4 regions of the Sphingobacterium sp. xlx-130 genome follow, and region 2 is predicted to be linked to each of the others. Evidence: riboswitches for the same ligand, from Rfam matches in the RefSeq annotation. Region 2 holds a riboswitch; each other region holds the start of a gene.
The links. A riboswitch is a leader RNA that binds a small molecule or an ion and turns the genes downstream of it on or off. The one in region 2 is predicted to bind thiamine pyrophosphate.

Region 1: another riboswitch for thiamine pyrophosphate. It lies ahead of thiS (sulfur carrier protein ThiS); the one in region 2 lies ahead of thiM (hydroxyethylthiazole kinase).
Region 3: another riboswitch for thiamine pyrophosphate. It lies ahead of G7B18_RS14425 (TonB-dependent receptor); the one in region 2 lies ahead of thiM (hydroxyethylthiazole kinase).
Region 4: another riboswitch for thiamine pyrophosphate. It lies ahead of pnuC (nicotinamide riboside transporter PnuC); the one in region 2 lies ahead of thiM (hydroxyethylthiazole kinase).

What each region holds. Positions count from the first base shown of each region.
Region 1 is NZ_WFKN01000006.1:151,414-154,591, reverse strand. Features, by position in the region: gene thiC (phosphomethylpyrimidine synthase ThiC) at 1-1,793, opposite strand, end outside; gene thiS (sulfur carrier protein ThiS) at 1,807-2,019, opposite strand; TPP riboswitch at 2,095-2,191, opposite strand; gene G7B18_RS12105 (sugar O-acetyltransferase) at 2,395-3,003, opposite strand; gene G7B18_RS12100 (NAD(P)H-dependent glycerol-3-phosphate dehydrogenase) at 3,118-3,178, shown strand, end outside.
Region 2 is NZ_WFKN01000006.1:523,697-526,874, forward strand. Features, by position in the region: gene G7B18_RS13790 (hypothetical protein) at 190-399, shown strand; gene G7B18_RS13795 (hypothetical protein) at 394-966, opposite strand; gene G7B18_RS13800 (lipocalin family protein) at 994-1,557, opposite strand; TPP riboswitch at 1,625-1,719, shown strand; gene thiM (hydroxyethylthiazole kinase) at 1,797-2,606, shown strand; gene thiE (thiamine phosphate synthase) at 2,590-3,178, shown strand, end outside.
Region 3 is NZ_WFKN01000008.1:105,125-108,302, forward strand. Features, by position in the region: gene G7B18_RS14425 (TonB-dependent receptor) at 1-1,955, opposite strand, end outside; TPP riboswitch at 2,010-2,134, opposite strand; gene G7B18_RS14430 (amidohydrolase family protein) at 2,312-3,178, shown strand, end outside.
Region 4 is NZ_WFKN01000006.1:316,501-319,678, reverse strand. Features, by position in the region: gene G7B18_RS12800 (malate:quinone oxidoreductase) at 1-1,324, shown strand, start outside; TPP riboswitch at 1,330-1,456, shown strand; gene pnuC (nicotinamide riboside transporter PnuC) at 1,498-2,097, shown strand; gene G7B18_RS12790 (acyl-CoA dehydrogenase) at 2,154-3,178, shown strand, end outside.

The DNA of each region.
Region 1 (3,178 bases), 370 kb from region 2:
ATGTATTCCTCAGACTTTTGCTGCATCCCTTCGGCGACGCTTTCGCGGATCTCCTGCGTGATCTTCATCGAGCAGAATTTTGGACCGCACATCGAGCAGAAGTGTGCTACTTTGGCTCCTTCGGCCGGTAGTGTCTCATCATGGTACTCGCGTGCTGTATCAGGATCTAACGACAGATTGAATTGGTCTTCCCAGCGAAACTCAAAACGGGCTTTACTCAGCACGTTGTCTCTATACTGTGCACCGGGATGTCCTTTTGCCAGGTCGGCAGCATGAGCGGCAATCTTGTAGGTGATCACACCGTCCTTGACGTCCTTTTTATTGGGCAAGCCCAAGTGTTCTTTTGGAGTCACGTAACAAAGCATGGCGCAGCCATACCAACCGATCATGGCAGCACCGATGGCTGAGGTGATATGATCGTAGCCGGGAGCGATGTCTGTCGTAAGTGGCCCTAATGTATAGAATGGAGCTTCATCGCAACACGCAAGCTGCTTGTCCATGTTTTCTTTGATGAGGTGCATAGGGACATGTCCTGGCCCCTCGATCATAACCTGTACATCGTGTTTCCATGCGATCTTGGTGAGTTCGCCCAACGTCTCCAGTTCGGCAAATTGAGCTTCATCATTGGCATCGGCTATAGACCCTGGACGTAGACCGTCACCCAGAGAAAATGCGATATCGTACTGACTCATAAGCTGGCATATCTCTTCGAAATGTGTGTATAGAAAGTTTTCCTGATGATGGAATAGGCACCATTTGGCCATAATGGAACCTCCTCTGGAGACAATACCTGTGACACGCTTGGCTGTGAGATGGATATAACGCAGCAATACGCCGGCATGGATAGTGAAATAGGAAACACCCTGCTCTGCTTGTTCGATAAGTGTATCCCGAAATATTTCCCAGGTGAGATCTTCGGCAATACCATTTACTTTTTCCAATGCTTGGTATATAGGTACAGTGCCGATCGGTACTGGCGAATTTCGGATAATCCACTCTCTGGTTTCATGGATATTTTTTCCGGTAGATAGGTCCATTATCGTGTCTGCCCCCCAGCGGCATGCCCATACGGCCTTCTCTACCTCCTCTTCGATGCTGGATGTCACCGCGCTATTGCCGATGTTAGCATTGATCTTAACCAAGAAATTACGCCCTATAATCATGGGTTCGCTTTCGGGATGGTTAATATTATTGGGAATAATCGCTCTTCCTGCCGCAATCTCGGCACGGACAAACTCTGGTGTTATCTTGCCATTCGGAGTATTTGCACCAAAACTATACCCGATATGTTGGTGGTTCATTCCTGCGGTGCTGTTTTCCAATTGCTCTATCCGTTGGTTCTCACGGATAGCGACATATTCCATCTCGGCTGTAATAATTCCTTTCTTGGCATAATGGAGCTGTGTTACATTTCGTTGCGCTAGTGCTCTTTTGGGCTTATGCTGATAGTCAAAGCGTAAATCGGCCAACTTGGGGTCGTTGGCTCGCTCATTGCCATACACAGAACTGATATTTTCCAATATCTCTACATCGCTGCGCTCCAGGATCCACGGCTCACGGATGCGTTCGATACCGCTCTTGATATCAATAGATTTGTCGGCATCGGTATAGGGGCCTGATGTGTCGTAAATGGTTATGGGAGGATTCTCCGCTAAGCCACCAGAGCTCAATCGGGTAGGCGAGAGCGTGATTTCACGCATGGCGACCTTGATCGGGTGCAGCTTGCCAGGTAGGTAAACTTTCTTTGAATTTGGAAATGGTACTGTGGTAATTGTGGTATTTTGTGTTGTCATAGTTTATGGTATTTTACCCGCCTTGAGTAGCGGTGATGATCAGTATTTCGTCTTGGTCTGCAATAGGGGTGGAGGGCCAGTCCTCACGGGGTATCACGCTGCTGTTAATAGCTACAGCGATACCATTTGTCTGGAGATCTGGCATCAACAGGGCGAGCACACTTAATAAAGTAGCGGGAAACTCGGCGCTAAACTGATGGGGTTGATTGTTTACTTTTATCTGCATAGTACTAAATTTTTTAAATTAAAGTACTTTAGGAATGCTATAAAAGCAGCGCTACAGATTGGTAGCCGCAAAGTGATTGGTACACTTACTTTTCCCTCCGCTAGTATGAACTAGATCAGGTTCCAAGGGTAAAATCTCAGCCTGTATTTTACAGACACCCCTAAAGTATTTGGTACAAGGATAAGGGATATTGTTGTGAAAAAAAAATATTTAGGAAATTTATTCGTGGTTGTTAAAAAATGTTAATACGGCGCGGCGTGTATACTAACGGGGATTGATAGTCGTTTTAATACCAAAAGTAAAGATTTCATAATTTCATATTTAGGTTAATAATTGGTTTGGTAAAACCTGAAGCTCCCCGCTTCAGGTTTTTTTTTAAATACTTTCTGTATCCAGCCTTCGATCTTTAAAATAGAAGTTTTTGTCCTGGTCGGTTATAGCTCTGATGACCTTACAGGGATTGCCGGCGGCCACCACATTATCGGGAATATCTTTTGTCACAATACTACCGGACCCGATCACGGAGTTGCGCCCGATGGATACGTTGGGATTGATCACCACATTGCCTCCGATCCAGACATTGTCACCAATGTTTACGGGCATAGCGCACTCCATACCTGTATTCCGCACTTCATAATGCAGTGGGTGACTAGCGGTAAAAATAGAGACTGAAGGACCGATCATCACGTTGTTGCCTATTTTGACGGGTGCACAATCTAGGATGGTCAAATGATAGTTGGCAAAAAAATTCTCCCCGATCTCAATGTTAAATCCATAATCGCAGAAGAAGGGCTGCTCGACACAAAACATAGCCTCGGTCTTGGCAAATAACCCCCTAATGAGCCCTTTGCGCTCTTTATAGTTTTTGGGGTCAATCTGATTATACCTGTAGCAAAGCCGTTGTGCAGCTAAGCGTAGTGTCGTCAATTCTTTGGTATGCGCGTAATACGGTCTGCCTGTTATCATTTTTTCCTTTTCAGTCATAATATCCGTCTGTCAATAGATAAAAATATCGGTGAAGATAAGAAAAGTCATTTTTATACCATTAATCAAAGGCTGAAAGAATGGTTAATTTAATATTAATTATCTTTGCCTGGAATGATGGATAGTTCAAATTTGAAGATTGGTATAATAGGAAGCGGAAGTTGGGCCACGGCAA
Region 2 (3,178 bases):
GCCATTCTGCCTACAAACAAAAAAAACAAATATAACACTCAAATACAATAAGTTAAGCTTTAAAAAACAAACACGACTACCCCTCAAAACCAGGTACACTACCCGTTTACTACCCTCAAAAAACACGTAAAACACTCCTTTATTTTGCATATTTGGTGAGCATACTGATAAAAGAGAGGAATATTATTCATGACGACACATTATAAACTTACTATTTACGAGAGATTAGAAGGTAAACTCAAAGAAGAATACCTACTTACCTCGGAGGAGATCTCTATCAACCCTATACACTTTTTACCAACAGAAAAAGATAAGCAATCTCCGAACCATTCTATTTCATCAAGATACAATAAGTTAATAACACAGATGAAAGAAGAACAAACATCTGTACTGTTATAATGGCCTTGCCCAATTCAATTGAGCATTAAATAGGCATTTCTTGTCTACTAGATTATAGTCTTCATCGTAGACAGGAAGATAAAAGAAAAAGTATAAAGGCTTTTTAATTTTCTTAACGGAAACCGACCCGCCTGTTGCCATGTCATAAAAACTGTTGACGGTCCGGAATGCTTGCCAGGAAGTAGTGGTTCCACCTGTCCCTAAATCAAACCGATGGTCTTCGGCTGATGTAAAATACCAATAACTAGGCGCCTCATCACTCACAAAAACCTCCTTATCGGCATTAAACAAGGATTCGGCCATTCCTGTCTCCTCAAACCACATCACTTCTTGATCTGCTTTGCCCAATGCAGACTTGTAAATATACTCGTCTGTCGTCACACCTACTAAAAAGCCCTCAACTCCGGTAGACCTTATTTCGAATGAAAAGCTCTTTGGTGTGAGTACATACAGACCATCCCTAGGAAACACAACCTTACCGTCCTGTATGATCTTGACATCGAGTGACTGCCCTTTGACGCTACCTAATGCCCAGATAAAAGCAAAACAACAAATCAGTTTTTTCATATACATCTTATTCATTAAATCTTTTTTCTATTGCAGTTTCAAAACTAAACGACATGCCTCGCAGTTTACGGGGCTTGATCGTTTACGATACACATCAAAATGCACCGTATTCAATATTTTATCTATAAGTGCGTCTCGGGTAGGCTTTCTATCTATTTCGACGGCCTGCATTCTAAGCTCATCCTCTTCCCCAATTTGCAACAGATAGTACCCAAAATACCCCCTCAACTCGACCACCAAGGTATCTCCTTCTAACTTCCACTGATACGTCTCTACATCGGCAGCGTAACAAGTATCCAAATTTCCTTCGTAGTAGGTATAGTCCACCGTATTATCCGATCTAAATACAAAATTTCGAGACAAACGGCACCCATCAAAATCCTTTATCACTTCCACCCCCTCTCGAATAAAACCCGACCGTTCTAACTTCCATATACCAATTAATTTAGCGGCATCTATTTCTTGCGCCACAACCTTACCATAAAACATTACGATCAGCAATAGGGCGATTCTCAAATACATCATATCCAACAAAAATACGAGTTTAAACAATACTCTCTCCTCCCTGCTTTCCGTGATTTCGACTTTCATTCTCCAGTTGAACTGACTATAATATGACGGAAAAAGTCCCTACTCTTTTCCGAAATGACTATATTTACCCTGGCTTTAGGGGTGTCCGTTGTTACGGACTGAGATAGACCCTTTGAACCTGACACGGTTGGTACCGTCGTAGGGAAAAGCAAGAACCTATCAAAGCATAATACAATTGTATTGTGGCCGACACTTCCTCAAAGCCTTTGAAACGCATATCTTTTAAATCTGGCTTACGCATGGTAAATTCTATCATTAATCAACTGGAGGAACTAAGAACACTCAATCCTCTGGTACACAACATCACCAATCTCGTTGTGATGAACAATACAGCTAATGCCTTACTTGCATTGGGTGCCTCTCCGGTAATGGCACATAGTCCTGCTGAGATCGAAGACGTGGTCGCTCTATCTAGGTCATTAGTGATCAATATTGGGACACTTAGCACCTCTTGGATCGAATCTATGTTTAAAGCCGCGTCTCATGCCAGCACCATAGGCTGCCCTTGGGTTCTCGATCCGGTTGGTGCAGGCATCTCCGTACTCCGCAATGAAGCCCTTAAGCAGCTTTTAAGCCTTCGACCTACCGTCATCCGGGGCAATGCATCCGAAATACTGGCCTTAGCCGACTTCAGTCAAGCTACCACAAAAGGCGTAGATAGTACCGCTCACAGTTCCAGTGCCCTTCATGCTGCTATTAAGCTTCAGGATAGTTATAAATCCATCATATGTATCTCTGGTGAAATAGATTATATCATCTCTGCAAACGAGATTATCGAAGTCCACAATGGCCATATCATGATGACAAAAGTTACAGGACTGGGATGTACCTCCTCAGCGCTGATCGGAGCCTTTTTGGGCCTCCGCAACGACACTGTCGAGGAAACTATTGCCGGAGTCGCTGTACTAAGCCTGACAGGCGAGCTGGCTGCACGAACCGCTAAAGGTCCCGGAAGCTTACAAATGCATTTGTTAGACGCCCTATACAACCTGGATACCGCCACCTTACAACGCGAACTTAATATACAGCGCTATGCCCGAAGAGATTAACTTTCCATATCCCCTGTATCTGGTTCTGTCCGAACAGGACTGCACAAAATTACCTTGGCTCCAGGTAGCTGAGGAAGCTATCCTAGGTGGCGTAGATATTATACAGCTGCGCGAAAAAAACACAGATTACCAGGAGTTTGTTAAAAAGGCAAAGGCGCTAAAAGAAATAACAGACAGGTATCAAATTCCTCTCGTTATTAACGACGCTGTCGACGTCGCTGCTGCCGTCGGCGCCTGGGGCATACACGTGGGACAACAAGATACGCCTCCCAGTGAGATCGTGGCCCAATACGGGACTAGGTTTCATATTGGATGGTCGATAGAATGCCTCCTACAGTTAGATTCTCCTGAGATAAAGTACGTACAGCATCTGGGCGTGAGCCCTGTCTTTCGTACGGACACAAAAAAAAACACCATTACAGAATGGGGTATCTCGGGAATAAAGCGAATAAGGGCATTAACCACCTTACCACTGGTCGCTATTGGCCATATCAACGAATCTAACATTGCGGAAGCACAACGGGCCGGTGCCTCCAGTATGGCTGTGGTATCTGCTATATGTCACAGCGATA
Region 3 (3,178 bases), on a different contig from region 2:
CATGAAGCATCAAGCTCTAATCCGATACGGTGACTTTCAGGGATGTTCATACGTAACTCAGCTCCTGTATCATTCAATGTTCCGGTTGGGATCAGCTGATCTTTGTACAGCATTGCATACACATTTGTCCCTATGTTAAACCCTTCGCTACGGAAGCGATAGCCTAGCTCGATATCTTGCATGCGTTCCGGCTTCGGGAACTCGTTTCTAGGATTTTCTACATAATCTTTACGTACAGGTTCCTTGCTTGCATATGCGTAAGATGCATAAATGTTTGAGTTGCCGTTAAGGAAATAGGTGGCGCCTACTTTAGGGTTTACAAAGTTTAATTTGTCGTTGAAATCCAGATCTTTGATTTTGTCGTCATCGCCTTTTACGGTATAATTTACGTTGCGGTACTGTACATCAAAATTGAAAAGCCATTTGTCTATTTTATAGTCGGCTTTAACGTACATATTAAAATCGTACTTTTGTGCATCATTCAGGTAGTATTTGCTGCCGGGGTTAGGATTGGCATTGAATTCGTCCCAAATGACCTTGCCGTAATGATCTCCTTTGTACTGATTGTACCCCCCACCAAAAATGAAGTTCCATTTATCGGAAGCTCTATAGTCAAAGGAGTAAATGAGTCCATAAAAATGGTTGTCCAGCCAACGCTGACGGATAAGGTCTGATTTCTTGATGATTTCCTGTCCGACGGTAACATCAGGTATCCCATATTTTACGAGTTTATCTTTTGTGCGATACTCTTCGTAATAGCCTGCACCACGGGTGTAGTGTAAAGCGGAGTTGAATTTCAACTTTTCACTAATAACGTTGGTGTACTGCAGATGGCTATGCGTCTGCGTGTAGTTGTCGGTTTGATTGTCGTATGTGTAGTAGTTGTACTTTCTATCTGCATTTAGCAGACGGTCGTATTCTGGACCATCATATAATCCAAAAGCTTCATTTGCATATTTGATAAGAAGATCTTTATCGCCAGTCAGGAGGGGTTCGGGGGTTCCGTACCATGCCTGATAGGTTTTCTCTTTACCCGTGAAGACTGTGGCCTTCAAGGTATGTTTGTTGGTGTATAGTCCCGCGTCGACATAGAGCGATCTTAGATTTGACGATGCGCGATCAACGTATCCATCGGATACGATCCGTGATAAGCGGGTGTTTATAGCGAACTTGTTGCTCATCAGACCAGTTCCACCTTTAATGGTGTTTTTCCAAGAATTGTATGAGCCGAAGGAATTGTTTAATTCGGCGTAGGGTTTTTCTTCTAGTACATCAGTCTGGATGTTTAAAGAGGCACCGAAGGCACCGGCGCCATTTGTGGAAGTACCTATACCCCGTTGTATCTGTATGCTTTCTGTACTGGAGGCAAAGTCAGGTAAGTTGACAAAAAATGAGCCCATACTTTCGGCATCATTTAGCGGGATACCATTTAAAGTCACGTTAATGCGTTGGTTGTCAGAGCCTCGGATCGTCATATTAGTATAACCAATCCCTGCGCCAGCATCAGATCCGATAACTACCCCAGGAGTCTGATCGAGTAGGTAAGGAATGTCCTGACCTAGATTTTTCTTCTTAATGTCTTCTTTTGTTAGATTTTTGAAGGTTGTCGCCGAATTTTCCTTGGCACGGGTAGCATAGACCAAGGCTTCATCAGCTTGTATAACAGCGGCTTGAAGCATGATATTGATGCTTCGTTGCCCAGTGGTTAATGGGCCAGTAAAAGACTTGTATCCCAAATAATGGACTTTGATTGTTCGATTGCTTTTCGGACCTATCGTGAATATAGCTATTCCGGATCTGTCGGTTTGTTTGGTGGTGTTGTCCATAGTCACGGTTGCGCCATGTAACAATTGTGCTTGACTGTTTGTCACTGTTACCTTAACATTTTCCTGTGCTATCACAACGATAATGGTAAGTAATCCTAGCAAACCAGTAGCAATAAGATGCTTAATCATAAATGTAAAATAATTTGAGTTAAACCAAACTATTGCAAGGGGTTACAATAGCGATACATTTAACCGCCCTTTCCCTACGCTGGCATTATCCAGATCAGGTGCTCCCGAGAATACTCGAGACGGGTATAATCTCAGCCTTACTTTATGTTCTGATGAACGAGGCACCCCTTTTCGATGGCGCAAACATAGAATATTTTTTTTACAAAACAAAAGTTCATTTTTTTTGTGTAAAATAAATTACTTAATTTGTCAAGAGTATTGGTTTAAAGCAATATTTTGTGTTAAATTTACATTTTCTAAACAGGGTTGCTCTTTACCCCTTAGAAAATACACACACACTAACTATTGGTATATAAATGGTTCATTATTATTCAGCTGATTATGTGATGCCAGTCACGTCCAGCCCTATCAAAAATGGGGTGATTGCAATGGACGAAAATGGTACGGTTTTGGGAATATATGATAATGATTCGGTGCCGAATAATGTAGAAATAGAACGCTTGAAGGGCGTTTTGATTCCTGGTTTTATTAACGCACATTGTCATTTGGAGTTGTCTCATTTGATAGGCAAAATTTCTCAAGAGCAGGGTTTGGTTAAATTTATCACCGAAGTGATGTCAAATCGGGGTGCAGACGATGACGTTGTCCGTGAGGCTATGATAGCTGCAGATCGAGCGATGTACGATAGCGGTATACAAGCGGTGGGCGATCATGTAAATTCGGCTATTTCCGCTAGCGTGAAAGAAGCAAGTAAGATTGCTTATCATACTTTTGTTGAAATATTGGGATTGAATGATGAAGAAGTGAATCGTAAGATTGACGAAGCGCGGGAGCTTGAGTTTCATTTTGATTCTAGTCATGCTTCTATAACACTTCATTCTCCCTATTCTTGTTCTAAGGCACTTTTTAAAGCTTTTAAGAAGTCAGTTTCCGATGACAATATCATTTCAATCCACAATCAGGAGAGTGAAGAGGAAAATAAGCTTTTCCGTTACAAAACTGGGGATTTTTTAGAGTTCTATAAGCAAATCGGTTTTTCTGCAGATGATTTTAAAGCGCAGGCAAGAAATTCGGTACAGACCTACATGTCTTATCTCCCGACGGGCAATAAAATTATCCTCGTACACAATACTTTTACTTCATTAAAAGATTTAGACTTTATCCGCAGAATGGGAAGGGATGTGGTGATGTGTCTCTGTCCAAAGGCTAATCTATATATTGAG
Region 4 (3,178 bases), 210 kb from region 2:
TGGTACTGGTCACTCTGCCTTGTGTGAGTTGAATTATACGCCCGAGCAAGCAGATGGATCTGTAAAAGTAGACAAAGCAATAAAGATAGCAGAGCAGTTTGAGGTGTCCAAGCAGTTCTGGGCATATTTGGTAGAGAAAGGAATCGTTAAAAATCCGAGCCACTTTATCCGTAAAGTGCCTCATATGAGTGCTGTGTTTGGAGAGAACGATGTTCGTTTTTTAAAGACTCGATTTGAGACTATGGAAAAAGAAACGCTCTTTAAAGGCATGGAGTACACCGAAGACAAATCTGTGCTTAAAGAATGGATTCCATTGATGATGGAGGGACGTGCTGCCAATGAACCTATGGCTGCCACTAAGATGGATATCGGAACAGATGTAAACTTTGGTGCGCTAACTCGGGATTTGATTGCTTACTTGGATAAAAAGGAAAACATTAGGCTTGCTTTGCAGCAAGAGGTTAAAGACATTGAACGGGAAGATGATGGTCGTTGGGAGATTGAAGTTAAAGATCTCAAAACAGGTGAGAAGCGGGAGATCAAAGCTAAATTTGTATTTATTGGCGCCGGAGGACATTCCTTGTTGCTTTTAGAAAAATCTGGAATTCCAGAAGCAAAAGGATACGGCGGTTTTCCTGTCGGAGGACAATGGCTGCGTTGCAAAAACGAAGAGATAATAAAACAGCATCATGCTAAAGTATATGGTAAAGCGTCTGTAGGGGCTCCTCCAATGTCAGTACCGCATTTGGATACGCGTTATATTGATGGTAAACAGGCATTACTTTTTGGTCCTTATGCTGGATTTTCAACAAAGTTCCTAAAACAGGGCTCGTATTTTGATTTGCCGGCTTCTATAAAACTATCTAATATTAAGCCAATGTTGTCGGCTGGATTAGACAATCTTCCATTGACAAAATATCTGATTACGGAGGTCATGAAAAAGCCAAAGGATAAATTGGATGCTTTGAAACAATTTATGCCTACAGCCCGTATGGAAGACTGGGGGATAGAGAAGGCTGGACAACGTGTACAGGTGATTAAGAAAGACCCGAAACACGGTGGTATATTGGAATTCGGAACTGAAGTAGTCTCTAGTGCAGATGGTTCTATTGCAGCCTTGCTTGGTGCTTCGCCGGGTGCTTCTACTTCCGTAGAAATCATGATTCAACTATTAAAACGTTGCTTTCCGGAACGTGCAAAATCTGATGAATACAGAAAGAAGCTTCGAGAGATGATACCTTCTTGGGGACAGTCTCTTAACAACAATGCCGAATTGTGTGCAGAAATGCGTAAGCACACACATCGTGTATTGAAATTGGATTAGATAATAAAATAATTATGGGGTGCAGGTTCCGTATTCATGCGGAACCGAGCTGAGATTATACCCAATCCTGCGTTCAGTAGGAGGAACCTGATCCAGATAATGCTGGCGTAGGGATTAATTTTGCTCTTCTATCAAAGCATACCCATAAATAGTGTTCTTGATTACATTGTTTAATGGAAAATATTATCGAAAATATTAGTAGTGCATTTCAGCAAACTTCTTGGTTAGAACGATTCTCGGTACTTTGTGGTGTCGCGCAGGTATTGCTTTCTAAAAATAATAAAGTGTCTAATTATTTCTTCGGAATCATGGGCATTATATCGGGTATGTATGTACTGTTTGGAGTTAAATTGTATGCTGAGATTGCCTTAAATATGTATTACCTAGTTATGAGCATCTATGGATGGTGGTATTGGTCTAATAATAAGGATGCGCGAGAACAACCTATCACTAATTGCACAAAGAGAGATTGGAGTATTGTCGCGATAATTAGCGTGCTTGGATTTATTTTATTGTTTTTAGTGCTTGAGCATATTACAGACTCCGATGTTCCCGCTTGGGACGCCTGGGTATCTGCCACTGCTTGGGCCGGGATGTGGCTTTTGGCCAAACGAAAGGTAGAAAATTGGCTGCTACTTAACGTTAGTAACCTGTTTGCGATACCGTTGTTAATACATAAAGAGCTCTATCTTTTTGCAGCCCTTACTACTTTTTTATTTATTGTCGCTATCTTCGGCTATTTTAATTGGCGAAAGCTCATGAAGTTTTCGTAAACGAAGGGCTACTCGTAAGTGTAATAGAATCTGCTACGAATTTAATATTTAAAAAAATGATGATCTGTGAAAATGCTATACAGGTGATAAGAGATAATCAGTTGGCATCTATAGAAGCGAAGACTTTGGTAGACGGTCAACTCGGCTTGATCTACGAAAATAACTGGTTTAATATATGGGTGCCTACTTCCCTGGGTGGATTGGAACTGAATTTACAAGATGGTTTGACATTATTGGAAGAACTAGCTTATTGGGATGGTGGTATGGCTTGGACGGTGACGCTATGTGCTGGAGCAAATATGTTTGCGGGGTACTTGAACAAAGGACTGACCACAAAAATATTTGCAGATCCAAAGGTTTGTTTTGGTGGTTCGGGACGTGCTTCGGGAAGAGCTGTGTGGGACGGCGAGTACTTTACACTTACTGGGTTTTGGCGCTTTGCAACTGGTGCGCCTCATTTAAGCCATTTTACATTAAATAGCTTTGTTTTTGATGGTGAAGAGCCAAGACTGGATGATTTGGGAGAACAGGTTGTATTTTCATTCCTAGTACCGCGGGACAAAGTACTTGTACATTATGATTGGGATTCGTTCGGTTTGGCTTGCACCGCAAGCCATAGCTTCTCGTTGGACCATGTTGCTATAGAGCCGAATTATGCATTTCAGATCAAACCTGAGCATCGTACAGTAGATACAGCATTGTATCGGATTCCTTTTATGCCTTTTGCAGAGTTGACACTTCTTGTCAACTACTTAGGAATGTATAGAAGGTATCTGGATTTGGTCGAAAAGTACTTTTTCGAAAAATCTAAAGTAGAGAGTTGGCTATCAAAACATGGAAAAGAGTATTTTAGAAACATAGACACCCTTAGGCTTCAGCTTGAATCAGATAGAAATAAAATAAGTCTACTCGCTGATCTATTATGGCGCGGATCTAAGCAATCAACGATAACAACAACACTTTTAGAGGATATAGCTTGTTCATCTAGACAGATGGTAAAAGACATTCGGGAAGAAACGACACGTTTGTTCCCATTGTTGGGCATTAGTGCGGCACAAAACGGCACAGAGCTAAATACGAT